DNA from 2 places in the Streptomyces sp. NPDC056231 genome. Region 1 is predicted to be linked to the other one. Evidence: riboswitches for the same ligand, from Rfam matches in the RefSeq annotation. Region 1 holds a riboswitch; the other holds the start of a gene.
The links. Region 1 has a riboswitch for S-adenosylmethionine ahead of thrC (threonine synthase). Riboswitches for the same ligand answer to the same signal wherever they lie in the genome.
Positions count from the first base shown of each region.

Region 2: linked by a shared signal. The riboswitch ahead of ACNPQM_RS24705 (aminotransferase class V-fold PLP-dependent enzyme) and the one ahead of thrC (threonine synthase) in region 1 are both predicted to bind S-adenosylmethionine.

Region 1 covers NZ_JBLVKW010000048.1:294-15,251, forward strand. Annotated here, with positions in the region: gene groL (chaperonin GroEL) at 149-1,771, opposite strand; gene ACNPQM_RS29270 (cold-shock protein) at 2,097-2,303, opposite strand; gene ACNPQM_RS29275 (MoaD/ThiS family protein) at 2,736-3,014, opposite strand; gene thrC (threonine synthase) at 3,048-4,349, opposite strand; SAM riboswitch class I at 4,367-4,493, opposite strand; gene ACNPQM_RS29285 (glucosyl-3-phosphoglycerate synthase) at 4,646-5,596, shown strand; gene ACNPQM_RS29290 (alpha,alpha-trehalose-phosphate synthase (UDP-forming)) at 5,641-7,035, shown strand; gene otsB (trehalose-phosphatase) at 7,203-8,099, opposite strand; gene ACNPQM_RS29300 (DUF3263 domain-containing protein) at 8,178-8,471, opposite strand; gene ACNPQM_RS29305 (ROK family protein) at 8,717-9,649, shown strand; gene nagA (N-acetylglucosamine-6-phosphate deacetylase) at 9,649-10,803, shown strand; gene ACNPQM_RS29315 (1-phosphofructokinase family hexose kinase) at 10,971-11,897, shown strand; gene ACNPQM_RS29320 (class II fructose-bisphosphate aldolase) at 11,977-12,825, shown strand; gene ACNPQM_RS29325 (carbohydrate-binding protein) at 12,896-13,852, opposite strand; gene cdgB (diguanylate cyclase CdgB) at 14,015-14,958, opposite strand, start outside.
Region 2 covers NZ_JBLVKW010000035.1:9,514-24,471, forward strand. Annotated here, with positions in the region: gene ACNPQM_RS24670 (hypothetical protein) at 1-683, opposite strand, end outside; gene ACNPQM_RS24675 (NlpC/P60 family protein) at 701-1,732, opposite strand; gene ACNPQM_RS24680 (C40 family peptidase) at 1,973-3,001, opposite strand; gene ACNPQM_RS24685 (NYN domain-containing protein) at 3,287-4,648, opposite strand; gene ACNPQM_RS24690 (hypothetical protein) at 4,686-4,928, opposite strand; gene ACNPQM_RS24695 (rhomboid family intramembrane serine protease) at 5,092-5,841, shown strand; gene ACNPQM_RS24700 (Lrp/AsnC family transcriptional regulator) at 5,838-6,119, shown strand; gene ACNPQM_RS24705 (aminotransferase class V-fold PLP-dependent enzyme) at 6,186-7,640, opposite strand; SAM riboswitch class IV at 7,813-7,930, opposite strand; gene trpD (anthranilate phosphoribosyltransferase) at 8,015-9,079, opposite strand; gene ACNPQM_RS24715 (cytochrome b) at 9,204-10,829, opposite strand; gene ACNPQM_RS24720 (Rieske 2Fe-2S domain-containing protein) at 10,826-11,878, opposite strand; gene ACNPQM_RS24725 (c-type cytochrome) at 11,875-12,684, opposite strand; gene ACNPQM_RS24730 (cytochrome c oxidase subunit 3) at 12,747-13,367, opposite strand; gene ACNPQM_RS24735 (hypothetical protein) at 13,555-13,956, shown strand; gene ACNPQM_RS24740 (Ig-like domain-containing protein) at 14,032-14,958, opposite strand, start outside.

The sequences.
Region 1 (14,958 bases):
ACGACGGCCATCTGCTGGACGGGCCTTCGGCCCGCTTCCCTGCGATGGTGTTCACGCTGTAGGGCCGCACCGGTCCGGACATGACGTCGGCCCCCGGGACCAACTGGTCCCGGGGGCCGACGTACAGGCACTTACCGATCCGTCAGGATCAGAAGTCCATGTCACCGCCCGGCATGCCGCCCGGAGCGGCCGCAGCGGCCTTCTCCGGCTTGTCGGCGATGACGGCCTCGGTGGTCAGGAACAGCGCGGCGATCGACGCGGCGTTCTGCAGAGCGGAGCGCGTGACCTTCGCCGGGTCGAGAATGCCCTCGGCGATCATGTCGACGTACTCACCGGTCGCGGCGTTCAGACCGTGGCCGACGGCCAGGTTGCGCACCTTCTCGACGACGACGCCACCCTCGAGACCACCGTTGACGGCGATCTGCTTGAGCGGGGCCTCCAGCGCCAGCTTGACGGCGTTGGCGCCGGTCGCCTCGTCACCCGAGAGCTCCAGCTTCTCGAAGACGGCGGAAGCCTGCAGCAGCGCCACGCCACCACCGGCGACGATGCCCTCCTCGACGGCCGCCTTCGCGTTGCGAACGGCGTCCTCGATGCGGTGCTTGCGCTCCTTGAGCTCGACCTCGGTCGCGGCACCGGCCTTGATGACCGCCACGCCGCCGGCCAGCTTCGCCAGGCGCTCCTGGAGCTTCTCGCGGTCGTAGTCCGAGTCGGAGTTCTCGATCTCGGCACGGATCTGGTTGACGCGACCCTGAACCTGGTCGGTGTCACCGGCGCCGTCGACGATCGTCGTCTCGTCCTTGGTGATGACGACCTTGCGGGCGCGGCCCAGCAGGTCCAGGCCGGCGTTCTCCAGCTTGAGACCGACCTCCTCGGAGATGACGGTGCCACCGGTGAGGATGGCGATGTCGCCGAGCATGGCCTTGCGGCGGTCACCGAAGCCCGGGGCCTTGACGGCGACGGACTTGAAGGTGCCACGGATCTTGTTGACGACCAGGGTCGACAGGGCCTCGCCCTCGACGTCCTCGGCGATGATCAGCAGCGGCTTGCCGGACTGCATGACCTTCTCCAGCAGCGGAAGGAGGTCCTTCACGTTGCTGACCTTGGAGTTGACGATCAGGATGTACGGGTCGTCCAGGGACGACTCCATGCGCTCCATGTCGGTGGCGAAGTACGCCGAGATGTAGCCCTTGTCGAAGCGCATACCCTCGGTGAGCTCCAGCTCCAGACCGAAGGTCTGGGACTCCTCGACGGTGATGACGCCTTCCTTGCCGACCTTGTCCATCGCCTCGGCGATGAGCTCGCCGATCTGGGTGTCGGCGGCGGAGATGGAGGCCGTGGAAGCGATCTGCTCCTTGGTCTCCACGTCCTTGGCCTGCTCCAGCAGAGCGGCGGAGACGGCCTCGACGGCCTTCTCGATGCCCCGCTTGAGGGCCATCGGGTTCGCACCCGCGGCGACGTTGCGGAGGCCCTCACGGACGAGTGCCTGGGCGAGAACGGTGGCGGTGGTCGTACCGTCGCCGGCGACGTCGTCCGTCTTCTTGGCGACTTCCTTGACCAGCTCTGCGCCGATCTTCTCGTACGGGTCCTCGAGCTCGATCTCCTTGGCGATGGAGACACCATCGTTGGTGATCGTGGGTGCGCCCCACTTCTTCTCAAGGACAACGTTCCGGCCCTTGGGGCCGAGGGTCACCTTGACGGCGTCGGCGAGCTGGTTCATCCCGCGCTCGAGGCCGCGCCGCGCTTCCTCGTCGAACGCGATGATCTTGGCCATGTGAAGTGGTCCTCCCGGACAGGGGTGGATTGCTCCGGACCGTGTGGCGCCCGCGACGGACGGCCTGCGTGCCTGACGGTTCCTTGCCCCGCCGGGCCTGCGGGCCTCACCGACCCGGTCCTTCTGTCACTCTCAACGTCAGAGTGCTAACGCCCAATGATTAGCACTCGACCCCTTCGAGTGCAAGCGCCCCTTCGAGTTCGCGGATGGCGTCGGGCAGCGGTGGCACGGTCGCGGGCGGGCTCCGGGACGCACGAAGGGCCCGTACCCCCGGGGGTACGGGCCCTTCGTGCGTGAGTAGTGTCGTTGGCCGACCGCGTCGAGCTCAGCCGACGGCGAGCTTGACCATGTCCGCCTGCGGCCCCTTCTGGCCCTGCGAGATTTCGAATTCAACTCGCTGACCCTCTTCGAGGGTGCGGTACCCGTCCATCTGGATCGCACTGTAGTGGACGAAAACATCCGCACCACCGTCGACCGCGATGAAGCCGTACCCCTTCTCCGCGTTGAACCACTTGACGGTGCCCTGAGCCATGCCTAACTCCCCTATTACTGGCCCTTGCACAGGACCGCACTTCGCGGACCCGGGTCAGAACTCACCCTCCGACAGGAGAGGGTGCGTGCGCCGGAACGCGTCGACCGCGGCTGAATGTATCTGTCCAACTGCCCTCTGCAACAGGTCAATCGGACGAGAATTCTAGGCAGCACCGAACGCCCGAATATGAGGAATTCACGCGATTCCAGGGCAAGTCGGGCCGGACAAAGGCCACTTATGGCGCAAGGAGTTGGAACACTTTGGCTGCATCTTGTCGCGAGCGGGCGCATTCTCGTATGCGGTCGGCACGGGCAGCGGAGGGGGCTTCCCCACTGTACCGCGCTTAACCATGCAGAATTGCCCCCTCCGCTTAGCTTGCAGAGGGGGCAACTCCGGTAACGCTGCAAAGTCGGCCCCAGGGCCGACTGCGGGTCAGCAGCCGCCCGCGACCGCCGGGATGATGGAGATGCCCGCGCCGTCCGGGGTGGCCGCCTCCAGGCCGCCCTCGAAGCGCACGTCGTCGTCGTTGACGTACACGTTCACGAAGCGGCGGAGCTTGCCCTGGTCGTCCAGGACACGCGCGGCGATGCCCGGGTGGTTCTGCTCCAGCGACTCGATGACCTGGGAGAGGGTCGAGCCCTCGGCCGGGACCTCGGCCTGGCCGCCCGTGTAGGTGCGCAGGATGGTGGGGATACGGACCTTGACGCTCATCTGGGTGCCTTCCTTACGTCTCGGGTGGTCGGGTCAGCCGTTGGCGAGGCCTGCGTCGCGGAACGCGTCCAGGCTGGGCCGGATGGTCGCGGTCGGGCCGGTCGTCGGGGCGACCGCGTCCAGTGTCTTCAGACCGTCGCCGGTGTTCAGGACGACCGTGGTGAGCGTCGGGTCCAGCAGACCCGCCTCGATCAGCTTCCTCGTCACACCGACCGTCACCCCGCCCGCCGTCTCGGCGAAGATGCCCTCGGTGCGGGCCAGCAGCTTGATCGCGTCGACGATCTGCTCGTCGTCGACGTCCTCGACCGCGCCGCCGGTGCGGCGGGCGATGTCCAGGACGTACGGACCGTCGGCCGGATTGCCGATCGCCAGGGACTTGGCGATCGTGTTCGGCTTCTGCGGGCGTACGACGTCGTGACCTGCCTTGAAGGCCGTGGAGACCGGGGAGCAGCCCTCGGCCTGGGCGCCGAAGATCTTGTACGGCTTGTCCTCGACGAGACCGAGCTTGATCAGCTCCTGAAGACCCTTGTCGATCTTCGTGAGCTGCGAGCCGGACGCGATCGGGATGACGAGCTGGTCGGGCAGCTGCCAGCCGAGCTGCTCGCAGATCTCGTACGCGAGCGTCTTGGAACCCTCGCCGTAGTACGGGCGCAGGTTGACGTTGACGAAGCCCCAGCCCTCACCGAGCGGGTCGCCGATGAGCTCCGAGCAGAAGCGGTTGACGTCGTCGTAGTTGCCCTCGATGCCGACCAGCTCGCCGCCATACACCGCGGCCATGACGACCTTGCCCTGCTCCAGGTCGTGCGGGATGAACACGCAGGACCGGAAGCCGGCCCGGGCTGCGGCCGCGCCGACCGCGCCGGCGAGGTTGCCGGTGGAGGAGCAGGAGAGCGTGGTGAAGCCGAAGGCGCGGGCGGCCTCGACGGCGATCGCGACGACGCGGTCCTTGAAGGAGTGCGTCGGGTTGCCGGAGTCGTCCTTGACGTACAGACCGCCCGTGACGCCCAGCTCACGGGCTAGGTTGTCGGCCTTGACCAGCTTGGTGAAGCCGGGGTTGATATTGGGCTTGTCCGCGACATCGGCGGGGACGGGCAGCAGCGGCGCGTAGCGCCAGATGTTGTCCGGTCCGGCCTCGATGCGCTTCTTCAGCTCGTCCGGGGAGCCGCTCGGCAGGTCGTACGCCACTTCGAGCGGCCCGAAACAGGACGCGCAGGCGAAAAGGGGACCGAGCTCGAAACGCTCTCCGCACTCGCGGCAGGAGAGCGCCGCTGCGGGGCCGAGGTCGACGGCGCCGGTGGAAGAATCGGTGCTTACTGCAACAGTCTGCGCAGCCATGATGGCGAGGCCCTTTCTCCTCATCTTCCTCGCGGCGCATTTCGCCACGAGCCGGAATTGGCACCTTCCCCACCTGACCTCGCGGTCGGCGGGAGGGTTGCCGGGACTTCAACGGGCCGTTCCCTCAGTCCCTCTGGATGAGCGCTTTGGCACTGGATCACCGACCCAGGCATTTATTGGCGGACGACCCCGACATGCGACGGTCATCCGCGTTGTTCAAGACTGTAACCGAAGCCCCGGACGGTTGAGACAGTCGTCCGAACCGCGAGATGGATCACATACAGGGAGTATCGACCGTGCTGGAAGAGGTCGAACGCTGGCTGGCCGGGCGTTCCTGGTCGGCAGCCGACCGCCCGCTGGACCGGCTCGTCGCCGCCAAGAGCCGGGATCCGCGGCGCGGGAGCGTGAGCGTGGTGCTGCCCGCCCTGAACGAGGAGGCGACGGTCGGCGCCATCGTCGAGACGATCCGGATCGAGCTGATGGAGAAGGTGCCGCTGGTCGACGAGCTGCTGGTGATCGACTCCGGCTCGACGGACGGCACGGCGGACGTCGCCCGGAAGGCGGGCGCCCGAGTGGTGCACCGGGACGCGATACTCCCGCGCATACCCGCGCTCCCCGGCAAGGGCGAGGTCCTGTGGCGCTCGCTCCTGGTCACCAGCGGTGAGATCGTCTGCTTCATAGACGCCGACCTGAGGGACTTCTCCGCGGAGTTCGTCTCCGGAATCGTCGGCCCGCTGCTCACCGACCCCGATGTGCAGTTCGTCAAGGCGATGTACGACCGCCCGCTGGGCGACACCGCGGGTCAGGGCGGTCGCGTCACGGAACTGGTGGCCCGCCCGCTGCTCAATCTGCACTGGCCGCAGCTGGCCGGCTTCGTCCAGCCGCTCGGCGGCGAGTACGCGGTGCGGCGCTCACTGCTGGAGCGGCTGCCGTTCCCCGTCGGTTACGGAGTGGAACTCGGCCTCCTGGTGGACGCCCTGCACACGGTCGGGCTGGACGCGCTGGCACAGGTCGACGTGGGGGTGCGCAGACACCGCCACCAGGACGGCCAGGCGCTGGGACGGATGGCTGCGGCGATCTATCGCACCGCTCAACTCCGTCTTTCCCGAGGCCACTTGATACGTCCAGCCCTGACCCAGTTCGAGCGGCGCGAGGACGGCTTCGTACCGCGCACCCATCCGGTGGACACGGAGGAGCGGCCTCCGATGTGCGAGATCACGGAGTACGTTTCGCGGCGCGCGGCCTGACTTCGCACGTTTGGGCGGTTCGCGATCGGGCTAGATTCCGCAACATGGTCTCCGAGCACGAAGCCCAGTCCGCTGCCCAGGTCCTCGTTGCGTCCAACCGCGGCCCGGTGTCGTACACCCTGGCCACCGACGGATCGCTCGACGCCACGCGCGGCGGCGGCGGGCTCGTCTCCGGGCTGAGCGCCGTCAAGGACAAACTGTGGGTGTGTGCCGCGCTCGGTGAGGGGGACCGGGAGGCGGTCCGGCGCGGGGTCGCCGAGCAGGGCGTACGGATGCTCGACATCGACGCGGCCGTCCACGCGGACGCGTACAACGGCATCGCGAACTCGGTGCTCTGGTTCGTCCACCACATGCTGTACCAGACGCCGCTGGAACCGGTCTTCGACGCGGAGTTCCGGCGGCAGTGGGCGTCGTTCGAGACGTACAACCGGGCCTTCGCCGAGGCGCTCGCCGAGGAGGCGGGCGAGGGTGCGGCGGTGCTGGTGCAGGACTACCACCTCGCACTGGTCCCCGGCATGCTCCGCGAGCTCCGCCCCGACCTTCGGATCGGCCACTTCTCGCACACCCCGTGGGCGCCCGTCGACTATTTCCGCCTGCTCCCCGACGACATCGCCGAGCAGCTGCTGCGCGGCATCCTGGGCGCGGACCGGGCGGCCTTCCTGACCCGGCGCTGGGCGGACGCGTTCATCGGCTGCTGCACGGAGATCCTGGGCGGCACCGGCCGGACCAGGATCGGGGTGCACGGGCTCGGCGCGGACGCGGACTTCCTGCGCAGGCGCGCGCACGAGGCGGACGTGGACGAACGGATGGCCGCGCTGCGGGAGCAGGTCGGCCCCGGGCGGAGAACGATCGTACGAGTGGACCGAACGGAGCTGTCCAAGAACATCGTGCGCGGCCTGTTCGCGTACCGCGCGCTCCTCGAAGAGCGGCCGGAATGGCGTGAGCGCGTCGTCCATGTCGCCTTCGCGTACCCCTCGCGGCAGGACCTGGCGGTGTACCGCGACTACACGGCCGAGGTCCAGCAGGTCGCCGACGAGATCAACGCCGTGTACGGCACGTCGGGCTGGACGCCGGTCGTGCTCCACGTCAAGGACGACTTCGCCCGCTCGCTCGCCGCGTACCGGCTGGCCGACGTGGCGCTCGTCAACCCGATCCGCGACGGCATGAACCTGGTCGCCAAGGAGGTCCCCGTCGTCTCCGACCACGGCTGCGCGCTGGTGCTGTCGCGGGAGGCGGGGGCGTACGAGGAACTGGGCCGCGACGCGGTCGTGGTGAACCCGTACGACGTGTCCGCGACGGCGGCGGCGCTGCACGAGGCTTTGACGATGGCGGACGACGAACGGGCCGCACGCACGGAGCGGCTGGCCGCGGCGGCGGTGGCGCTGCCGCCGCAGCAATGGTTCCTGGACCAGCTGGACGCGCTGCAGCGGGAGGCTTGAGAGCGAACCCGTCCGGCGATCGCGGACACGCCGTGCTGCCGGGCTTCGGCTGCGCTCCGCAGCCGGGACGCTTCCTGTTGACGGTCGGTCGACGGCCTAGGGGGTGTTTCGAAAGCAGCGTCGTCCGCCCCTACGCCGCCCGGCAGGCGGGACTTTCGAAACACGCCCTAGTGCCCCTCCCGGCACTGGACCTGTTGCGCCAGGGTCGCCAGGAAGTCGACGACGGCTCCTGGGCCGTTCAGCAGCAGATCGGCCCGCTCGGCCAGTTCGGGCACTTCCGCGCTGCCGCTGCAGACAAGCAGGCCAGGAATGCCGTCGGGGCTCTCGGTACGGAGCTTCTCCACGGCGGCGTACGCGGCGAGGTCGCCCAGGTCGTCACCCGCGTACAGAACGGACTCGGCGTCCAACTCCCGTACGTACTGGGTGAGCGCCATACCCTTGTCCATGCCCGGCGGGCGCAACTCCAGTACCAGACGGCCCGGTTCGACGATCAGCCCGTGCCGGGCGGCGAGCGCACCGAGCGGGCCGCGCAGCGCGTCGAACGCAGCCTGCGGGTCGGCGGCGCGGCGGGTGTGGACGGCGAGCGCCCGGCCTTTCTCCTCGATCCAGGCGCCGTGCCAGGAGCCGAACCGTTCGAGCAGGCCGGGGAGTTCGGCGCGGACCGCGGCGACGCCCGGGTGCGGGGCGGGGGCGTGGACGGTGCCGGAGACGGCGTCCCAGCGTTCGGCGCCGTAGTGGCCGAGAACGACGAGGTGGTCGAGGCCGGGAACCCCGGCGAAGCCGCCGTGCCGGACCGCGACGTCGGCCGGGCGGCCGGTGATCACGGCGACGGAGGCGACCTTCGGCGCGAGCGCGGCCAGGGCCGGGACGGCGCCGGGGTGGGCGCGGGCCTGTTCCGGGTCCGGGACGATCTCGGCGAGGGTGCCGTCGAAGTCGAGCGCGACGACGGCACGGTCCGGGCGCGCGAGGATCGCGGCCAAGGCTTCTCGGCCGGGTGGGGTGGTGGGGGTCGGGAGCTCGGACGGGATCTCGCTCGGCGCGGGTGCGTGCGGATTGCTGCCCATGGGTCGAGCCTATCGGCGTACCGCCGGGCACAGCACGGGGCGACGCGGCTTACCGGCGGCGTGCGAGCGGGGGCCGGTTCAGCGGCGCCCCCGCCGAGCCTCCCGGATCCGTCGCAGCCGGTTCACCGTCACCGGGTCCTCCTCCAGCGCCCGCCGGTCGTCCAGGAGCGCGTTGAGCAGCTGGTAGTAACGCGTCGGCGAGATGCCCAGGCCCTCCCGGATCTCCCGCTCCTTCGCCCCCGGGCCGGCCCACGAACGCCGTTCCACGGCCAGGACCGCACGCTCCCGGTCGGAGAGCCCGGAACCAGGGCGGTCGGCGGGGCTGTCGGCAGGAGGCTCCGCTTCGGTGGAGCCGTCGTCGGGGGCGGTCATATGAGCCAACCTATCGCCCGCCCCCGAACCCGCTGCCCGGCCACCCGCCACTCCGCGCACGCCGCCTTCGACGGCGAACGCCTTGCCGAGACGGCGAAGCGCGGCCTGCTGAGCTCGGCAGAAGCCCTGGTCGAAGGCGCGGTCCGGGGCGCGGTCCAGAGCTTTGCCACACTTTTGTATGGATCCTCAACAAACAGAAAAAGTGGACTAGACCTATTGGGGGTCCTCGGGCGAAACTGTCTCCCGTGAAACACGTCATCGCCCTCGATGTGGGCGGCACCGGAATGAAGGCCGCACTGGTCGGGGCCGACGGCTCCCTGCTGCACGAGGCTCGGCGCGCAACCGGCAGGGAGCGCGGACCCGACGCCGTCGTGGAGTCGATCCTCGCCTTTGCCGCGGAACTGCGCGCCCACGGGGAGCAACACTTCGGCGAGAGCGCCGTCGCGGCCGGTGTCGCCGTGCCCGGCATCATCGACGCCGAGAACGGGATCGCCGTCTACTCCTCGAACCTGGGCTGGCGCGACGTCCCCATGCGCACCCTGCTCGGCGAACGGCTCGGCGGCGTACCCGTCGCACTCGGCCACGACGTCAGGACCGGCGGCCTCGCCGAGGGCAGGATCGGCGCGGGCAAGGGCGCCGACCGCTTCCTGTTCGTCCCGCTCGGAACCGGCATCGCCGGGGCCATCGGCATCACGGGCACCATCGAGGCGGGCGCGCACGGGTACGCCGGCGAGATCGGGCACATCGTGGTCCGGCCGGACGGGCCGGACTGCGGGTGCGGACAGCGCGGCTGCCTGGAGGCCCTCGCATCCGCCTCCGCCGTCAGCCGCGCCTGGGCCGCCGCGTCGGGGGACCCGGAGGCCGACGCCGCGGACTGCGCGAAGGCCGTCGAATCGGGTGACCCCGCTGCCGTACGGGTATGGCAGGACGCGGTCGACGCGCTCGCCGCCGGACTGGTCACCGCGCTGACCCTGCTGGACCCTCGCGCGCTCATCATCGGTGGCGGCCTCGCCGAGGCAGGGGAAACCTTGTTCATACCACTCCGTGCGGCCGTCAAGGAACGTGTCACGTTCCAGAAGCTGCCCGACATCGTCCCGGCGGCCCTCGGGGACACCGCCGGATGCCTGGGTGCAGGGCTGCTCGCCTGGGATCTTCTCTCCACGGAGGTATCCGCCTGATGGCCGGACGCGCAGACAGCACGGTTCTCACCGGGGCCCGGGTGGTCCTTCCCACCGGCACCGTCGAGAACGGCCGGGTGATCGTCGAGGGCACTCGGATCGCCGGGGGTCCGGCGGAGGGTGCCCGGACCATCGATCTGACCGGCCACTGGGTCGTCCCCGGCTTCGTCGACATGCACAACCATGGCGGTGGCGGCGCGTCCTTCACCTCCGGCACCGTGGACGAAGTCCTCACCGGCATCCGCACCCACCGCGAGCACGGCACCACCACCCTGGTCGCCTCCACCGTCACCGGCGAGATGGACTTCCTCACCGAGCGGGCCGGCATCCTCTCCGAGCTGGTCGAGCAGGGCGACCTGGCCGGGATCCACTTCGAGGGCCCGTTCATCTCGCCGTGCCGCAAGGGTGCGCACAGCGAGACGCTGCTGCGCCACCCGGACCCGGCCGAGGTCCGCAAGCTGATGGACGCGGCGCGCGGCACCGCGAAGATGTTCACGCTCGCCACCGAACTGCCGGGCGGCATCGAGTCGGTGCGGCTGCTCGCCGAGCACGGCGTGATCGCCGCGATCGGGCACACCGACGCGACGTACGAGCAGACCGTCGAGGCGATCGACGCGGGCGCCACCGTCGCCACCCACCTGTTCAACGCGATGCCGCCGTTCGCCCACCGCGATCCCGGTCCGATCGCCGCGCTCCTGGAGGACGAGCGGATCACCGTCGAACTGATCAACGACGGTACTCATCTGCATCCGGCCGCCCTGGAGCTGGCATACCACCACGCGGGCGCCGCCCGCGTGGCGCTGATCACGGACGCGATGGACGCGGCCGGGTTCGGTGACGGCCGGTACCAGCTGGGTCCGCTCGCCGTCGAGGTCAAGGACGGCGTCGCCCGGCTCGTCGAGGGCAACTCGATCGCGGGTTCCACGCTCACCCTGGACACCGCGTTCCGCCGGGCCGTCACGCTCGACCGGATCCCGGTCGAGGACGTCGTACGGTCCATCTCCGCCAATCCGGCACGGCTGCTCGGCGTGTACGACAGGGTCGGCTCGCTGGACCCGGGCAAGGACGCGGACCTGGTGGTCCTGGACGCGGACTTCGCGCTCAAGGGCGTCATGCGTAAGGGCGAATGGGTCACTGAGCCCGAACTCGGGTGATTTCAGCCATTCTTCACAGAGGGCCGAATACGTAACGAAGAGGCAGCGGTTGGCCCGGGGGTCTGGGCCGACCGCTTTCTCTTTGGCATGATCGCTTCGTAAACAGCAGGGAAGGCGCGTTCTGGCAAGGGATCCGCGCTCCGGCACGGATCGAAGGGGTGACCGAGGTGATCCTCACGGTCACGCTCAACACGGCACTCGACCTGACGTACGGCGTCCCGGCGCTGGTCCCGCACACCAGCCACCGCGTCGGTGACATATCCGAACGCCCCGGTGGCAAAGGGCTCAACGTCGCCCGGGTGCTCTCCGCACTCGGCCACGAGACCGTGGTCACCGGTTTCGCCGGAGGCGCCACCGGAGCCGTACTCCGCGAGCTCCTGGCAGACCTCCCGCCGCGCGACGCCCTCGTTCCCGTCGCCGGGAACACCCGCCGCACCATCGCGGTCGTCGACGCGTCCACCGGCGACACCACCCAGCTCAACGAACCCGGCCCACTCGTCAGCGCCGACGAGTGGACCACCTTCCTCGCCACGTACGAGAAGCTCCTCGCCGGCGCGGACGCGGTCGCACTCTGCGGCAGCCTGCCGCCCGGCATCCACGTCGGCGCCTACGCCGAACTGGTCCGCATCGCCCGCGCCGCCGAGGTCCCCGTTCTCCTCGACACCAGCGGCGAACCGCTGCGCCGGGGCATAGCCGCCCGACCCGACCTGATCAAGCCGAACGCCGACGAGCTCGCCCAGCTCACCGGCTCCCGCGACCCGCTGCGCGCCACCCATGACGCCCGCCGCCGGGGCGCGCACGGCGTGATCGCCTCGCTCGGCGCGGATGGCATGCTCGCCGTCACACCCGAGGGTGCCTGGCGGGCGGCGCCGCCGGACCGGGTCGCGGGCAACCCCACCGGAGCGGGCGACTCCGCGGTGGCCGGGCTGCTGTCCGGTCTCGTCGAGGGGCTGAGCTGGCCGGACCGGCTGCGCAGGGCGGTGGCACTGTCGACGGCGACGGTGCTGGCACCGGCGGCCGGGGAGTTCGACCGGGCGGCGTACGAGGAGCTGCTGCCGCGCGTCGGCATCGAGGAACAAGCACCGACGGTCTGAGTGGCGCGGAACCAGCCCGCATCGCGCGCCCGGCACCGTCCCGGATCATCCCGCACCACACGAAGCCCCAGGGGGCAGCATGCCGCTCGTCAGCACCGGTGAACTCGTCTCGGCCGCCCAGGCCGACGGACGCTCAGTCGCCGCCTTCAACGTCATCACACTGGAGCACGCGGAGGCCATCGCCGCGGGCGCGGAACGCGCCGGGGCGCCCGCCATCCTGCAGATCTCCGAGAACGCCGTGAAGTTCCACGGCGGCCGGCTCTCCGCCATCGCCGCCGCGACCGCCGCCGTCGCCCGCGCCTCCCACGCGCCGCTCGCGCTCCACCTCGACCACGTCGAGTCCGTGGAACTGCTGCACCAGGCGCACGACGAGGGCTTCGGCTCGGTGATGTTCGATGCCTCGAAGCTGACCTACGAGGAGAACGTGCGGGCCACGGCCGACGCAGTCGCATGGGGCCACGAGCGCGGGATCTGGATCGAGGCGGAGCTCGGCAAGGTCGGCGGCAAGGAGGGCGAGGCCCCGCTCGACGCCCACGCCCCCGGGGTCCGGACCGACCCGGCCGAGGCCGCCGCCTACGTCGCGGCGACCGGCGTCGACGCGCTGGCCGTCGCGGTCGGCTCCTCGCACGCGATGACGGAGCGCACCGCCGCCCTGGACCACGCCCTGATCGGCCTGCTGCGCGACGCGGTCCCGGTCCCGCTGGTGCTGCACGGCTCCAGCGGCGTCCCGGACGAGGAGATCCGCCAGGCGGTCGCCTCCGGCATGCGCAAGATCAATGTGGGTACGGCGCTGAACACGGCGTTCACCGGCGCGGTGCGCGCGTACCTGGCCGAGAACGCGACGGGTGTCGACCCGCGCAAGTACATCGCCCCGGGCCGCGAGGCGATGGCCACGACGGTGGCGGGATTCCTGAGCCTGATGGGCTGACCCGCCCGGCACGGACGGAACCGGCCCCACCGCCCTCGTCGGGTGGTGGGGCCGGACTGCGTTCCCGGGGTCAGCGCGTCTGGTGGCCGGCCTTCAGCGACAGCTGGTCCAGGTTGGCGTCGCACTGGTCGCCCTCGTTGCACGAGATCATCAGCGTGTTCGATCCCTTGTTGAGGTTGACGTAGGCGTACGTCGTCGTCCAGCCCTTCTCCAGGTCGCCCTCCGGGGCGTGCGCGAAGTTCGTCATGTTGATCGAACGGGGGGCCTCGGAGTTCACCGTCAGCGACGTCTTGGCGTCCTTTCCGGGCACGCCGTACGTCACGAACAGCGTGTACTCGCCGGCCGTCGGCACGTCGACCGACCAGGTCGCGGACCTGCCGACCTCGTTCAGGTTGATGTACTGGCCGTTGGCGCTCTTCGCGCCCTTGACCGAGTTGTCGAGCGTGGCCGTGCCACCGAGCTTCAGCGTCGCGGCGTCCTGCTTCGGCAGCTCCGCCGGGGCCTCGGACGCCGTCTCGGACTGCTTCGGCTTCGGGGACTCCTCGACCTGACCGGCGGGACCGGCCGAGGTGGAAGCCTCGTCCTTCTTGTTGTTGCCCTTGCCGTCGTTCGTGATCATCGCGACGCCGATGCCGACGAGGACGACCGCGACGACCGCGAGCGCACCGATCAGCAGGCCCTTGGTGTTCGGACCGCCGTTGCCGGGACCGCCGCCGCGGCCGTGGCCGCCCTGTGCCGTGACCTGCGCGGTGGGACCGCCGCCGGGGTACGTCTCCGGGGCGGCGTACTGGGCGTTCGGCCCGCCGTACGGCTGCTGCGGCGGCACCTGCTGCCCGTACTGGCGCTCGCCGACCGTCCGCACCTGGTTGTACGAGGTCCGGGGCACGCCGGGCTGCGAGACAGGACCCGGATAGCCGTAGCCGCCCTGCCGTGGCGACTGGGCGCCGGACGCCTGCCCGTCCTCGTACAGGTAGCCGAACGGATCGTCGTCCTCGGGTGTGCTTGCGCCGTTGTTCCCGGCCGTCATCCCTGGGTCACTCCTCACCATGTCGCCAGCCGTCGCCGAATATCGCCAGCCGTCGCCGACCGGCCGAGCCTACCTCGAACGGAGCACACCAAGAATTGCCGTCGGCCCTCGGGGTGCCGTGCCGGAACCGGGGCGGGTACCGGCACGGACCTGCCGTGAACGTCAGCCGGCCCTGCGGTGAACCTTCGACCGCGACCGCTTCTCCACATACATCCGCTGGTCGGCGGAGCGCAGCACCTCTTCGGCGGTCATGCCGCAGCTGGCCCAGCCGATCCCGAAACTCGCCCCGACCCGCACCGCACGGCCATCCACCCGAATGGGGGGAATGATGGCGTTGCGCAACCGTACGGCCAGGTCTGCGGCGTCCGCGGCACCGAGCCCGTCCGCGAGGACGACGAATTCGTCACCCCCGAGCCGGGCGACGGTGTCGCCGTCGCGCACACAGGTGGTGAGCCGCCGGGCGACCTCGATCAGGACGGCATCGCCGGTGTGGTGCCCGAAGCGGTCGTTGATGGACTTGAAGCCGTCGAGGTCGCAGAAGAGGACCGCGAGCCCCTTCGTCCCGTCGTCCTGCTCGCTGTCGGGCGCCACCGCGTGCACATGGTGGTCGTACGGGCCGCCGCCCGCCACCGCGTCCGCCTCGAAGCCGTCGGCCCGGAAGCCGTGCATCCGGGCGTCCATGTCCTCGACGTCGCCGTACGCCGCGTCCATCGCCTCCACGGCGGTGGTCGCCGTCGAGTACGGGCGCTCGCAGAGCCGGGCACCGAGCCGGGCGCGCAGCTCGGCGCTGTTGGGCAGGCCGGTGAGCGCGTCGTGCGAGGCGCGGTGCGCGAGGTGCAGCTCGTGGCGCTTGCGCTCCTCGATGTCCTCCACATGGGTGAGGAGGAAGCGGGGGCCGTCGGTGGTGTCCGCGACGACGGAGTTGCGCAGCGAGACCCAGAGGTAGGTGCCGTCCCGGCGTCCGAGCCGCAGCTCGGCGCGGCCGCCCTCGGCGGACGTACGCAGCAGGGTGCCGACGTCCTCGGGGTGCACGAGGTCGGCGAAGGAGTAGCGGCGCAGTACGGAGGCGGGGCGGCCGAGGAGCCGGCACAGTGCGTCGTTGGTGC
Region 2 (14,958 bases), on a different contig from region 1:
GCCCCCAGCAGCCCGGCCATGTCGTCGGTCGTCTCCGGCACGAGGACCACCACGCGGCGGGCCCAGCGCTCCGGCCAGGCGGCGGAGACGGCGGGCACCGCACGGTCCGCGGTGCCCGCGATCGCGCGGAGCTCCGCCGTTGTCCGCCCCACACCGAGGACGAGACTTCGCCTGCCCCGTACGACCTGGACGTCGCCCTGCTGCCACAGCTGGAGGCCGCCGTCCCGGCCGGCCCGGTCCGCGGTGATGTACCAGCGGCCGTCCGCCGGGTCCCGCTCCAGGTCGAGCACCCGGTCCGCGGTGACCGGAGCACTGTCGTAGCCCGCGATCCGGTAGCGCAGCTCGACATCGGCGGTGGCCCGGCCGGCTCCGCGCCTGTGCACGTCCGTCACCTGGTACGCCCATGAGCTCAGCGGCACGTCGGCAAGGTGGGCCAGCTCGCGGCGCTGGGCCGTCCGCAGGCCGGTGGCCCCGGGGGCGAGTACGGCGAGGAAGCCGTCCGGGTCGTGGTCCAGGACGGCGGCGGCGCGGCGGTCCAGGGCGGCACTGATGGCCCGGACGGTGGGGTCGGGGGTGGCGGGGGCCGCACAGGCGGATGCGAGCAGCAGTCCGGCGAGCGCCGCGCCCGCCGCGCGCCGCCGTCCGTCATGCCCCCGCCCTGCGGTGCGCCCCTGATCAGCCACCTGACCGAGGGTACGGGTCAGACGCGGGTCACCGAGGAGACCGGCATCATGCCGACCGAGTCGTAGCGGACCGGAGCACCCGGATGCGGGGCGTGGATCACCTGCCCGTTGCCCACGTACATCCCGATATGGCTGGCGTCCGAGCGGTAGGCGACCAGATCGCCGGGGCGGGCCTCGGAGAGCGGCACCATGTGACCGGCGTACCGCTGCGCCTGCGAGGTGCGCGGCAGGGTGACACCGGCCTGGGCGTACGCCCACTGCATCAGCCCGGAGCAGTCGAATCCGGCGGGTCCGCTGGCGCCCCAGATGTACGGGAGTCCGATGGCCCGGCGGACGGCCATGACAGCGGCCGCCGCCCGGGACGAGCCGGCCGGCAGACCGGCCAAGGCTGAGAACGAGGCGTCGCGGCCGGAGCGCGAGGCGCCGTCGAAGGCCGCCCGGTCCGCGGCAGGCAGCGAGATCAGCAGCTGCCGGGCCTGCCGGAGCTTGCCCTCGACGGTCCGTTTGTGGCGGGTGGCGGCTGCCCTGTCGCGCTCCAGACCGGCGAGCGAGCGGGCAGCCTCCGCACGGACCTGCGCGAGGCCGCGCCGGGCGTGCTGGAGCTCGTGCAAGGCGGTGGTCTGACGGTCGTTCAGCCGGTCCAGGGTGGCTGCCCGGTCGAGGTAACTGTCCGGATCGGCGGAGAGCAGCAGGGCGACTGAGGGGTCGATGCCACCGGAGCGGTACTGCGCGGCGGCGGCCGAACCGAGCGCCATGCGCATCCGGTTGATCCGTTCCTGACCGCGGGCCGCCTGTTCCTGGGCCCGGTTCAGCTCGCCGCGCAGCCGGTCGGCGTCCTCCCCCGCCTTGTTGTACTGCTCGGTGGCGCGCTCGGCCTCGCGGTACAGCCGGTCGATCTCGGCCCTGGCGGTCCGGGACGTGCCCTTCGGGTCGGCGTGCGCGGATGCCGCCCCGAGCGTGGCGGCAGCGGTCGCAGCGGCCGCGGACAGGACTGTGACCCGGACGCTCCGGTTGACGCCGGGCTGTGTGGAACGGCGATGGGACACCACAGGACGCCGCACTCCCTTCCGCTGTACGCAGACGTACGCGGCCCCCTGCCGCCCGGGACGGGCGGACCGACGGACGGGAGCCGCACAGCAGACAGACAGTAGTCGGGCGACTGCGGAGCGCACGAACGACTGTGGCGGATGGGTGCAGGTCACGAACGACGGCGCCCCGCCGGTGACCTGTGGTCTCCGGCGGGGCGGGCCGTCTGTGCGGGGCGCGGCAATTCGCCCGTTCGAGCGTCGTCAGCCGACGCGCACGCCGAACTGGAAGCTGCCGATGGTGTTCATCGACTCGTAGCGGACCACCGCGCCCGGGTACGGGGCGTGCACAACGGTGTTGTTGCCCGCGTACAGAGCCACGTGCGACGTGCTGTTGAAGAAGACGAGGTCGCCCGGCTTGAGGGCGCTGCGGCCTATCTGCACACCGTCGTTGACCTGGGTGTACGTGACGCGGCTGATGTGGACACTGGCCTGGGCGTAGGCCCACTGGGTCAGGCCCGAGCAGTCGTAGGAGTTGGGGCCGGTGCCGCCGCGGACGTACGGCTTGCCGATCTGACTGGCGGCGGCATTCAGGGCGGCGGAGCCGCGGGCGGAGGCGGGAACCTCGTTACCCAGGTTGACCCGGTCGCTGGCGGCGCGGCTGGCACGCTGGTCGTCCTGAGCCATCTTCTCGCGCTCGGCGGCCGTCAGGGTGTTGAGCAGGCGCTGCGCCTCGGCGAGCTTACCCTGGAACTTCTTCTTGTTCTCGCCGAGCGTCTTACGGACGTCCGCGATGTCGTTCAGTTTGTCCTGGGCCTCCTTGCGCTGCTGCGCGAGGGCCCGCTGCTTCTCCTGGATCTTCTCCAGCGAGTCGGCCTGCTTGGCCGTCAACTGGTCGAGGGCCGAGGCCTCGTCGAGGAAGGTGTCCGGGTCCGAGGCGAGGAAGAGCTGAACGGACGGGTCGATGCCGCCGGAGCGGTACTGCGCGGCGGCGAGCGAACCAAGGCCGCTGCGGAGCGTGTTGAGCTCCGCCTGACCGCGGGCCACCTTGTCCTGCAGCGCGCCGACCTGCTTTTCGAGCTTCTTCTGCTGCTCCTGGGCCCCGTTGTACTTCTCGGAGGCCTTCTCCGCCTCGTGGTAGAGCTTGTCGACCTTCGCCTTGACCTCACTCTTGGTCGGCTTGGGGTCGGCATGGGCGGCCTGGGAAGTCAGGGCCACGGCCGCGGCGGCGGTCGCGGTGAGCACGGTCACACGGGCGCGGCTCGGCTGCTTGGGACGACGGTGGGACGCCACGAAGGCGAGCTCCTTCTTCCTCTGAGCCGCCTACCGGGCTGTGGGGGGAAAGAATCCCCGGCTCCGTGCACGTCACGGACTCGGCGGTTCCTTCGCCGCCACCCCGGATGGGTGATCAACCGTGCGAAGGTTCGAAGCCTGACCCTAGTGACCATCTTGTGATCAGTTCAAATCCTCGCAAGAAAAATCTCGCCTCAGCAGGTACTTCTTTACTCTCATCACACAGGGCGTAGCGGCCACTTGACGGTACGTTCCCTGATTTCCGACAACTGACCACAAGGCGCGTCAGACGCGCGAAAGCCGCTTCAGGAGCAAGACGGACGCAACGGGCCTGGCCCCCGCCTTCGCCACGCCGTCCGCCACTTCACGGTCGGTGGAGACCACCACGACGGGCCTGCCCGGCGGTTCGGCGCGGGCGAGCTGGCGGATGAGTTCGTCGGCGGTCACGCCCGGCTTGCTGAACAGCACACGCACCCCACGCGGAGGTGCGAGCAGCACCGGAGCGGCCAGTTCGGCCCCGTCGAAGACACAGGTCATCTCGGCGCCGGACTGCGCGGCGAGCACCGCGAGACCGCCCAGCAGCCGCAGCCGCTGCTTCTCCAGCGGCAGCTGCGGATAGCCGGTCTTGGTGACGTTGTAGCCGTCCACGATCAGATGCGCCTGCGGCAGCGCGAGCAACTGGTCGAGCAGTGCCGGATCGGTCTCCGAAAGAGCCCTGGCAGCAATGTCCTTGGGCGACATCGCGCCGGGCTCGACCGCGTCGACACCGTCCGCGGGGCGGATCGAGGAGGGTGGCAGGGCCAGCTCGCGGCGCAGCCCCCGGGCCGCGTCGAGCACCGTGTCGAGGAGCAGCCGCAGCCGCATGTCCTCGACCGAACGCCCCTCCCTGGAGGCTCTGCGGCTCGCCTCGACGGATGCCTCCGCCTCACCGAGACGGGCCCGCAGCCGCCGGGTCTCGCTCTCTGCGGCGGAGATCCGGGCGGCCGTCTCGGCCCGCAGGGCGTCGGCCTCGGCCTTGCCCCGGCGCACCGCGGCCTCGCCGCGCTTGACCTCGCTGAGGGCGGACCGCAGTTTGCGCTGCAACGAATCGGCTTCCTTGCGGGCCGCGTCGAGTTCGGCGCGGAGCCGTTCCGTCTCGCTCTTCGTCTGGGTCCGGGCCTGGGCGAGCTCCTCGCGCAGCCGTTCCAGCTCGCGCCGGCTCTCCTCGTCGGCCCGCTCGGCGTCGGCGCGCTGGACCTCCTCGCCGGCCGCGGAGACCAGTTTCACCCAGCCGACCGGCCGCAGCACATAGGCTGCCGCGGCCACATCGACGGGATCGGCGGCGGCCGGCGGCGACCCGGCCTCCACGGCAGCGGCCAGCTCCGACTGGGACTCCCGGAGCCGTTCGCCGATGCGCTGACGGAACAGGGTGTCGCTCTCCAGGGCGGCCGCCATCGCGTTCCCGGCGAACTTGGCGCGCCGGGTCGGGGTGAAGCGGGCGTACTGCCTGAGCTGGGCCGGGAGTTCGGTGACGGTCAGGCCGCCGAACGCGTCCGAGACCAGCGCGACGACCCGCCGCCGTACGCCTTCGGGCAGCGGGCGGTCGAGCGCCTCGACGGCGTCGCCGGCTCCATCGGCCGGCTCGGCGCCGCTATCGGGCTGCTCCACGATCCGTCACCCCAAAATGTCTGTCTGCACGGCCCCGTCAGGAGTCGGCACCCGGCCTGTCGACTAGTTCGATCTGGTCCACCGCATTGCACCAGCGGCAACGGACCGACTCGATGGTCTCACTGACCACCTCGCGTTCCTCGACGGTCGACTCACCGGCCAGGTCGAGATGGACGTATTCGACGACCTTGGAGGTACGGGTCACGTCGAAGCGGGTGAGATTTCCGCAGAGCGTGCAGCGCCAGCGGGTCCCGTCGGTCGGCTGGGGAACCGTCGTCATCGTTGCGTCCTCTTTCGTCGAGCGTCGTGCTGCTTCCCGCACAGGATCTCGCGGTGCGCCGTCGAACTGCGGATCTCCTGCTGTAACCCTACGGCCTTGCACATACCCATAGACACGGCGAGGCGGTCTGTCCCGTTCCGTCACCTTGCGTCATGCTCTGTGCATGATCGATCGGCGGGCCGCGAGAGACGGAGTGACCGGCAGGCTCCTGCGCGCCGCCACGGCGGCCGGTGCGCAGGTGACATATGCGCTCATCGCCCTGTGCTGCGCCGTCTTCCTGGTCAGCCCGCTCTCCGGCTTCAACTCCACATACGGCACCGCCGACACCCTGCTCGCCGCCCAGGCCGGGTACTTCGAACGCTGGGGGGTGATTCCGAGCGAGCTGTGGGCGGGCTCCGCGCAGGCGCTGCTCACCCCGCTGACCGCACTGTTCGTGCACGGCAGCTGGCTTCATCTGCTCGGCAACATGCTCTTCCTGTACGTGTTCGGGGTGATGGCCGAGGAGCGGATGGGCCGTGCCGAATTCGTCTTCTTCTACCTTGGCTGCGGCTATCTCGCACTACTGGCGTACGCGGCGGCGCACGCGAACTCCGACCAGACCCTCGTCGGCGCATCAGGAGCGATCTCCGCGGTGCTCGGGGCGTTCCTCTACCTGTTTCCCAGGGCGCGGGTGACCAGCCTCTTCCCGTTCCTGCTCTTCCTTCCGCTGCGCTTTCCCGCCTGGATCGTGCTGATCTTCTGGTTCGTCCTGCAGTGGATGGCGGCGCAGGGCGCGGGCAGCGGTCCCGGGGTGGCGTATCTCGCCCACGTGGTCGGCTTCGTCTGCGGCTTCCTCTACGCCTGGGGACGCTACCGCGGTGGGGCTAGAGTGAAGGCTCCAGCGACGGCCACCGAGGGAGAAAGCCAGCCGTGATCACCGCGATCGTGCTCATCAAAACCAGCGTGGACCGGATTCCGGAGATCGCCGAGGCCATCGCCGCGCTGGACAATGTCAGCGAGGTCTTCTCGGTCACCGGTACGTACGACCTGATCGCCATGGTCCGGGTGGCCAGGCACGACGATCTCGCGGATGTCATCCCCGGCCGGATCAGCAAGATCCCGGGCGTCGAGGGCACCGACACCCATGTCGCCTTCCGTACGTACTCGCAGCACGACCTGGAGGCGGCCTTCGCCATCGGTCTCGACGCGTAGGTCGCGTCGTACTTCGGCCGGGGACGGGCACTGTTACCCGTCCCCGGCCGAAGTACGACGGGCCCGTCAGATCTGCGCTGCGCCCCGGTCCGGGACACAGCGGCCGTCCTCGGTGCGATACGTCCACCGGGCCCCCTGGCTCACCAGTTCCTTGACCGCGCGGACGAAGCGCTCGATGTGCTCGTCCGGCGTACCGGCGCCGAAACTGACCCGGATCGCGTTCAGCGAGGGGGTCCCCCCGGTCGAGTCCGTTCGAGACTGGGGGAGCTCGCCCTGCTCGGCCTCCGGCGCACCGCACTCGCCCGGGTCCTGCGGGTCGCCGCCCAGCAGGGTGCGGATCAGCGGGTGGGCGCAGAACAGTCCGTCGCGTACCCCGATGCCGTATTCGGCGGAGAGCGCCGCGGCGAAGTGCGAGCTGTTCCAGCCCTCCACGACGAAGGAGATGACGCCGACCCGCGGGGCGTCGTCGCCGAACAGCGAAAGCACCTTGACCTGGGGAACCTCGGCGAGGCCTTCACGGACCCGGGTGACGAGCTGCTGCTCACGGGCGACGAGCCGGTCGAAGCCTGCCTCGGTGAGTGCCTTGCAGGCGGAGGCGATGGAGTGGACGCCGATGACGTTGGGCGAACCGGCCTCGTGGCGGGCGGCGGTCGAGTGCCACTCGACGTCCACTCCGCCGTCGGTGCGGCGGGCGACCTTCCGCGAGGCGCCGCCACCGGCGAGGTACGGCTCGGCGTCCTGCAGCCAGTCGGCGCGGCCCGCGAGGACACCGGAGCCGAACGGCGCGTACAGCTTGTGTCCGGAGAAGGCGACCCAGTCGACGTCGAGCCCGGCGATGTCCACCGGGTGGTGCGGGGCGAGCTGCGCAGCGTCGAGCACGATCCGGGCGCCGTGCGCGTGGGCGACGGCGGCCAGCTCCTTCACCGGCCACAGTTCACCGGTGACATTGGAGGCGCCGGTGACGCAGACCAGCGCCGGTCCGATGGCGCCTCCCCCGCTCGAACGGACCAGAGAGCTCGGGGAAGGGGCGCGGTCGGCGAGCGCCCGCTCCAGCGTCTCGACGGCCTCGGCCGGGGTGCGCGGGGCGTTGAGGTAGGTGACGCGGGCGTCGCGCCAGGGCAGCAGCGAGGCGTGGTGCTCGGTCTCGTACACGAAGACCTGGCAGTCGGCGGGGAGCACCGCGGCGAGCAGATTCAGCGAGTCGGTCGTCGACCGGGTGAAGATCACCTGGTCTCCCTCGGGGCGGCAGCCGAGGAACTCCGCGACGGTCTGGCGGCTGTTCTCGAAGAGGTCCGTGGAGAGCTGCGAGAGGTATCCGGCGCCGCGGTGGACGCTGCCGTAGTACGGGGCGTACGCGGCGACGTCGTCCCACACGCGCTGCAGGGCCGGGGCGCTGGCCGCGTAGTCGAGGGCGGCGTACGTGACTTCACCACCGGTCACCAGAGGAACGGTCACATCCCGCCCAAGAACGGGCAGCGGGGTACAAATGGACTGGTCGGCGGCAGCGGTGAAGACAGACATGGCGAACTCCCGTAAGAGGCAGGCGAATTCACTACGCCGGCGGACACGCGTCAGCGCAGGAGGAAGAAAAGGGTGTGCGGAGAAGGGCCTTGGGCCCTATCGCATTCGCTTGCTCACAAGAGGCTCCTCGAGGACCAGGACCCCAGGGAGGTGACATTCAGAGATGCCGAGGGGTCCGCGCTTGCCGCAGACCTCGCTGCCTACGGCCTGGTCTTCACCCGGGGCACCCCGCCACGGACGGAGGGTTGCCGGACAGCGGGCCGGGGCCGTAGTCGCTGTCACTCATGACCTGATCCGTATCCTGCCATACGTGCGCCGGCGTGCAAGGCGCAGTCCAAGATCTGGACCGCGCCCTGTGCCGCATTTCCGTACGGTCAGGTGTTGCTGACCGCCACCCAGCGCTCCAGCACCGCCCGGGCCGCACCCGAGTCGATGGATTCGGCGGCCTTCGCCATTCCGGCGGCGAGCTGCTCGTTCAGCGTGCCCTCGCCCGGGTCCAGCGCCACCAGCGCCGCCGCCGAGTTGAGCAGCACCGCTTCACGTACCGGACCGGTCTCGCCGGCCAGCAGCCGACGGGCCACATCGGCGTTGTACGACGCGTCGGCGCCGCGCAGCGCCTCGACGGGCACCAGCTGCAGACCGACGTCGCGCGGGTCGAACGCCTCCTCGCGCACCTCGTTGTCGCGGACCACCCAGACCCGGGAGGTCGCCGTGGTCGTCAGCTCGTCCAGACCGTCGTCGCCGCGGAAGACGAGCGCGGAGTTGCCGCGCGCCGCGAGTACGCCCGCGACGATGGGAGCCATCTTCGGATCGGCGACACCGACGGCCTGGGAGCGCACCTGCGCCGGGTTGGTGAGCGGCCCGAGGATGTTGAACGTGGTCTGCGCGCCGAGTTCCTTGCGGGCCTTCGCCGCGTACCGCAGGGCGGGGTGGAACTTCACGGCGAAGCAGAAGGTGATGCCGGCTTCCTCCGCCACCGCGGCGACCCGCTGCGGGGTCAGCTCCAGGTTGACGCCCAGCTTCTCCAGGACGTCGGAGGCGCCGCTGGCCGAGGAGGAGGCCCGGTTGCCGTGCTTGACGACCTTGGCGCCCGTGCCCGCGACGACGATCGCGGACATCGTGGAGATGTTGACCGTCTTGGCGAGGTCGCCACCGGTGCCGACGATGTCGACCGTGCGGCCCGGCACGTGGATCGTGGTGGCGTGCTCGTACATCGCGCGGACGAGTCCGGTGACCTCGTCGACAGTCTCGCCCTTGGCCCGCAGGGCGACGGCGAAACCGGCGATCTGCACGTCGGTCGCCTCGCCGCTCATGATGCTGTCCATCGCCCACGCGGTGTCGTCGGCGGTGAGGTCCTCGCCACGCAGCAGCGGGTTCAGCACGCCCGGCCAGGAACGAGCCGCCACGCTGTCGCCGCCGCCCGGGGTCACAACGTTCATGGTCCGCTCCTGGGGTCCACAGCCGATAAAGGGGATGCACTCCACCCTATCGAGCCCCAGGGACAGCGAAGAGCCCCGTCCATCGAATGGACGGGGCTCCTGCTGTGGCGATCAGTTCAGGTGATCAGTGGTGGCCGTGGCCGCTGGTGATCTCCTTGTACTCCTCGGCGGTGGCCTTTTCGATCTGGTTGTGCTCGCCGAAGTAGCCCTTGCTGAGCTTGGCCCGCAGCTTCTGCATCGCGGGCACCTTGCGCTCGACACCGTTCTCGTCGACCGTCGGGCCGATCTCGACCGGCTTGTACTGCTCGTGCGCGGTGAGCGTGTGCAGCTGCTCGGGACCGAGCGGCTCGTGGATCTCGACGAACTCACCGTGCGGCAGGCGCTTGATGATGCCGGACTCGCGTCCGTGCAGCACCTTCTCCTTGTCCCGGCGCTGAAGGCCGAGGCAGATCCGCTTCGTCGCGATGAACGCGAGGACCGGCCCCACGAAGATGAAGATCCGGACGAACCACGAGATGGCGTTCAGCGAGAGGTGGAAGTGCGTGGCCCAGAGGTCGTTGCCACCGCCGATGAAGACGATGACGTATTCGGTGATCCAGGCGACGCCGAAGGCCGTCCGGGTCGGGGCGTTGCGCGGGCGGTCCAGGATGTGGTGCTCGCGCTTGTCCCCGGTGATCCAGGACTCGACGAACGGGTAGACCGCGATGATCGCGAGCACCAGTCCGAAGGCCATCAGCGGGATGAACACGCCCAGGACGAGCGTGTGACCCCAGAGGTTGATCTCCCAGCCGGGCATCACTCGGATCAGACCCTCGGCGAAGCCCATGTACCAGTCGGGCTGAGCGCCGGTGGACACCTGGTCCGGGCGGTACGGGCCGATGGCCCAGATCGGGTTGATCGAGGCGATGCCCGCGATGATGGCGATGATGCCGAAGACCAGGAAGAAGAAGCCTCCGGCCTTCGCCATGTACACCGGCAGCAGCGGCATGCCGACGACGTTCTTGTTCGTCCGGCCGGGACCCGCGAACTGCGTGTGCTTGTGGTAGAAGACCAGGATCAGGTGCGCCACCAGCAGGCCGAGCATGATGCCCGGCAGCAGCAGGATGTGGATCGAGTAGAACCGGGCGACGAAGTCGTGACCGGGGAACTCCCCGCCGAACAGGAACATCGAGATGTACGTGCCGACGATCGGCATCGACAGGATCGCGCCCTGGGTGAAGCGGACACCCGTACCGGACAGCAGGTCGTCCGGGAGCGAGTAGCCGGTGAAGCCGGTGAACATACCCAGCACGAACAGCAGGAAGCCGAACAGCCAGTTGATCTCACGCGGCTTGCGGAACGCACCCGTGAAGAAGACGCGCATCATGTGCACGAACATGCCGGCCAGGAAGATCAGCGCGGCCCAGTGGTGGATCTGGCGGACCAGGAGACCACCGCGGACGTCGAAGCTGATGTCCAGCGTCGAGGCGTAGGCCTCGGACATCCGGATGCCCTGCATCGGCTCGTACGAGCCGTGATACACGACTTCGTTCATGCTCGGGTGGAAGAACAGCGTCAGATACACACCCGTGAGGATGATGATGATGAAGCTGTAGAGGGCTACTTCACCGAGCATGAAGGACCAGTGGTCCGGGAAGATCTTGCGCATGTTGGACTTGGCCAGGGAGTAGATCCCGAGCCGGCCGTCCGCCCAGTCGGCCACCCGCTCACCGGCGGGCGCCTTGCGCTTGGTGTCGGTCACAGTACTCATCCGCGCTCCCAGAAGGCAGGACCGACGGGCTCTTCGAAGTCACCGAGCGCTTCGAGGTTGCCCTCGGCGTTCACACCGATCCGCAGCTGCGGAAGGGCGTGACCGGCCGGACCGAAGATGACGCGGGCGCCGTCGGAGAGGTCGAAGGTGGACTGGTGGCACGGGCAGAGCACGTGGTGCGTCTGCTGCTCGTACAGGCTGATCGGGCAGCCGACGTGGGTGCAGATCTTCGAGAAGGCCACGATGCCCTCGTGGGCCCACTCGCGCTCGCGCTTGTCCTTGATGTTCTCCGGCTGGATACGGATGATCATCAGTGCGGCCTTGGCGATCTGGTTCTGGAAGTCCTCCGCGTCCTCGTCCAGGCCCTCGGGCATGGCGAAGGTCAGCGAACCGACGGCGACGTCCTCGGGACGCAGCGGCAGCATCGTGTTCATGTTGATGAGCCGCTTGCCCTTGGCCCACAGGGTGTTGCGGAGCTTCTTCTCCGGCAGCGGACCGAGGTCGCGCAGCAGCATCACACCGGAGAGCGGCACCAGGGCCAGCGCACCGAACATGGTGTTGCGGATCAGCTTGCGCCGACCGAGCGCGGACTCCTCGGCGCCGGCCGCGAAGTCGGCGAGAACCTTCGCCTTGACCTCGGGCTCGGCCGCGATGGCGTGCCGGTCGTCGGCCACCTCCACGTCGGACATCAGCGTGCGCGCCCAGTGGACGGCGCCCGCTCCGATCGCGAAGAGGGCCACGCCCAGGGTCAGCCCCAGGGAGAAGTTGAGCGCGCTCACGTGGCCGAACGGCCAGATGTACACGATCTTGTCGACCGGGAAGATGACGTACGAGGCGATGAAGCCGACCGTCGCCACCATGGACAGCAGGAACAGGAGCGCGACCGTGCGCTCCGACCGCCTCGCGGCCCGTTCGTCGATGTCCTGGATGCGCGGCCTGTGGGCCGGCAGCCCCGGGTCTGCGAACGGGTCGTCCGCGACCTTTACCGCGGTGTGCGCGGTGCCCTGCTCAACAGGCAGGTTCTCTTCTGGAATCTCTTGGCTACTCATGACTTCTTGGCCTTAGCGGTGTGGGCCGCGACCCAAACGGCAACTGCGATCAGTGCGCCGAGACCGAAGATCCAGGCGAACAAGCCCTCGCTGACCGGACCGAGCCCGCCCAGCTTGAGGCCACCAGGGCTCTCGGACTCGGCGCTGTTCACGGTCTTGATGTACGCGATGATGTCCCGCTTCTGCTGCGAGGGCATCGTCGTGTCGGGGAAGGACGGCATGTTCTGCGGGCCGGTCTGCATGGCCTCGTACACGTGCTTCGGTTCCACGCCCTCAAGGCTGGGCGCGTACTTGCCCTTCGACAGCGCACCGCCCTGACCGGTGAAGTTGTGGCACTGTGCGCAGTTGGTACGGAACAGTTCGCCACCCTTGGCGATGTCCGCACCCTCAGGGTTGACCTGGTCCTTGGTCGGCACGATCGGGCCGGCGCCGAGCGACGCGACGTACGCCGCGAGCTGGTCGATCTGGGCCTGGGTGTAGATGACCTTCTTCTTCGGTACCTGGGCACCCGGCTGCTGCGCCGGCATGCGGCCGGTGCCGACCTGGAAGTCGACGGCGGCGGAGCCCACACCGACCAGGCTCGGCCCGTCGGTGGTGCCCTGACCGCCGGTTCCGTGGCAGCTGGCGCAACCGACGGAGTACAGCTTCTTGCCCTCATCAATGGCGAGGGACTGGGCGGTGTCGTCGGCCTGCGCCTTACTCGCGGGCGCAAACGCGGCGTACAGCCCCCCAGTGGCCGCCAGCGCGAGGAGTAGTACGACGACCGCCGCCAACGGATGGCGTCGTCGTGCGGAGAGCTTTTTCACGGATTACCCCGGTGTCAGGATCTTCTGCGTCGATGCTGGATGTGGTTCGGGCTCGAGCCCGGTTACTTGATCATGTAGATCGTGGCGAAGAGGCCGATCCACACGACATCGACGAAGTGCCAGTAATAGGACACGACGATGGCAGCGGTCGCCTGTTCGTGGGTGAACCTCTTGGCTGCGTATGTCCTGCCCAGAACGAGCAGGAAGGCGATGAGACCGCCTGTCACATGCAGACCGTGGAAGCCGGTGGTCAGGTAGAACACCGAGCCGTACGGGTCGGAGGACAGCGAGAGGCCGTCCTTCTTCACCAGCTCGGTGTACTCCAGGACCTGGCCTCCGATGAAGATCGCACCCATCACGAAAGTGATCACGAACCAGGCACGGAGCTTCTTCACATCGCCCCGCTCCGCGGCAAAGACGCCGAGCTGGCAGGTGAGGGAGGAGAGCACCAGGATCGTGGTGTTCGTCGCCGAGAACGGGAAGTTCAGGGCCGAAGCCATTTCCTTCCAGTGGTCGGGACCCATCACCGATCGCAGGGTGAAGTACATCGCGAAGAGGGCCGCGAAGAACATCAGCTCGGAACTCAACCAGATGATGGTTCCGACGCTGGTGAGGTTCGGTCGATTGACCGACGGGTGCGCGTGCCCGGTTTCTACTGTCGTTGCTGTCGCCACGACCGACATTATGTCGGTCGCTTATCCCGCCCTCACTCCGGGGGGTGCCGTTCGGTGTGTCAGCAGGGTGTGTCCTCCCCGAACGGCCCATCGAATCCGCGTCATTACCGGTGCTGACAGGCTGTCCGCCGGAGTACGATCCGCCCATCGGTTCATGCCCCGAGAGCCCCGAAGACACAGATGTCACGGAGGAACAATGCAGCCGACCGCCACGGTCCTGGTCTACAGCGACGACGCCAACACCCGTGAGCAGGTGAGGCTGGCCGCCGGTCGCAGGCCTGCGGCGGACGTGCCACCGCTGGAGTTCGTGGAGTGCGCCACCCTGCCCGCAGTCCTGAGCGCTCTGGAGAGCGGTGGCATCGATGTGTGCGTGCTGGACGGCGAGACGGCCCCGGCGGGCGGCATGGGCGTCTGCCGGCAGATCAAGGACGAGGTCTTCCACTGTCCGCCGGTGCTCCTGCTGATCGGGCGCCCTCAGGACGCCTGGCTGGCCACCTGGAGCCGCGCGGACGCCGCGGTGACCCTTCCGGTCGAACCGGTCGAGTTCGCGGACGCTCTGGCCGCTCTGCTGCGCAACAGGCTCTGCGCAGACGCCTGACCGGCCCGGGTGCCGCCTCGGCGGCACCCGGGGCTCTCCATGTCCCACCGAGGGGCGGCGCACTCCCCTGGCCGGTCAGACCTCGGGGCGCAGGCGCGCCGCCTGGATCGTGTCCGAGCGGTCCGGCGTGGTGTTGTTCTGCAGGGCGCTGCCCTTCTGCCAGTTGGCCCAGGACAGGTTCCAGTCGCCGTAGCCGTTGTCGAACGGTGTCATCGTCGCGCCCTGGCTGCCGACGACCTTGACGATGTCTCCCTCGCGCACGGTGTTGAAGAACCACGCGGCCTCGCTGGTGCTCATGCCCGTGCAGCCGTGGCTGACGTTCGCGAGCCCCTGTGAGCCGACGGACCAGGGGGCCGCGTGCACGTATTCGCCGCTCCAGGTGACCCGGGTCGCGTAGTAGACCTGCAGGTCGTACGAGTCGGACGAGCCTGCCGCAATGCCGATCGTCTCCCCGCGCATGCGTACGGAGTACTCCTTGCTCAGCACGACCTTGATGCCGTTGCGGGTGGCGAAGCCGGGCCTGCCGGTGGTCACCGGAATGGTCTTGATCACTCGTCCGTTGCGCTTGACCGTCATGGAGTGCGCCGAGGCGTCGGTGATGGCCTCTATGCGGTCGCCGGTAGTGATCTTCAGCGCCTTCGCGGGAGCCCCGTACAGCGTCTTGCTGACCTTGATGCCCGCCAAGGTGCTGGTGGCCTCGATGGTGGCCCTGGCGGGCCAGTACTCCTGCGGGCGGTAGTGCAGGGTCTTGTCGTCGACCCAGTACCAGGAACCCAGCACGGAGGGCGTGGACCGGACCTTCAGGGAGCGTTCCACGGTGGCCCTGGCGGCCTTGTCCCTGACCGGAGCGCTGAGCGCCGCCGTAATGGGCTGTCCGACGCCGTAGGTGCCTGCCTGCGGGCCGAAGACGACCTTCAGGAACTTCTTCGCCCGGGCCGTCTCGAAAGCGAGCGTACGGGCGCCCGGGGCGCCGTCGCCGTCCTCGACACTGACCTTGACGGT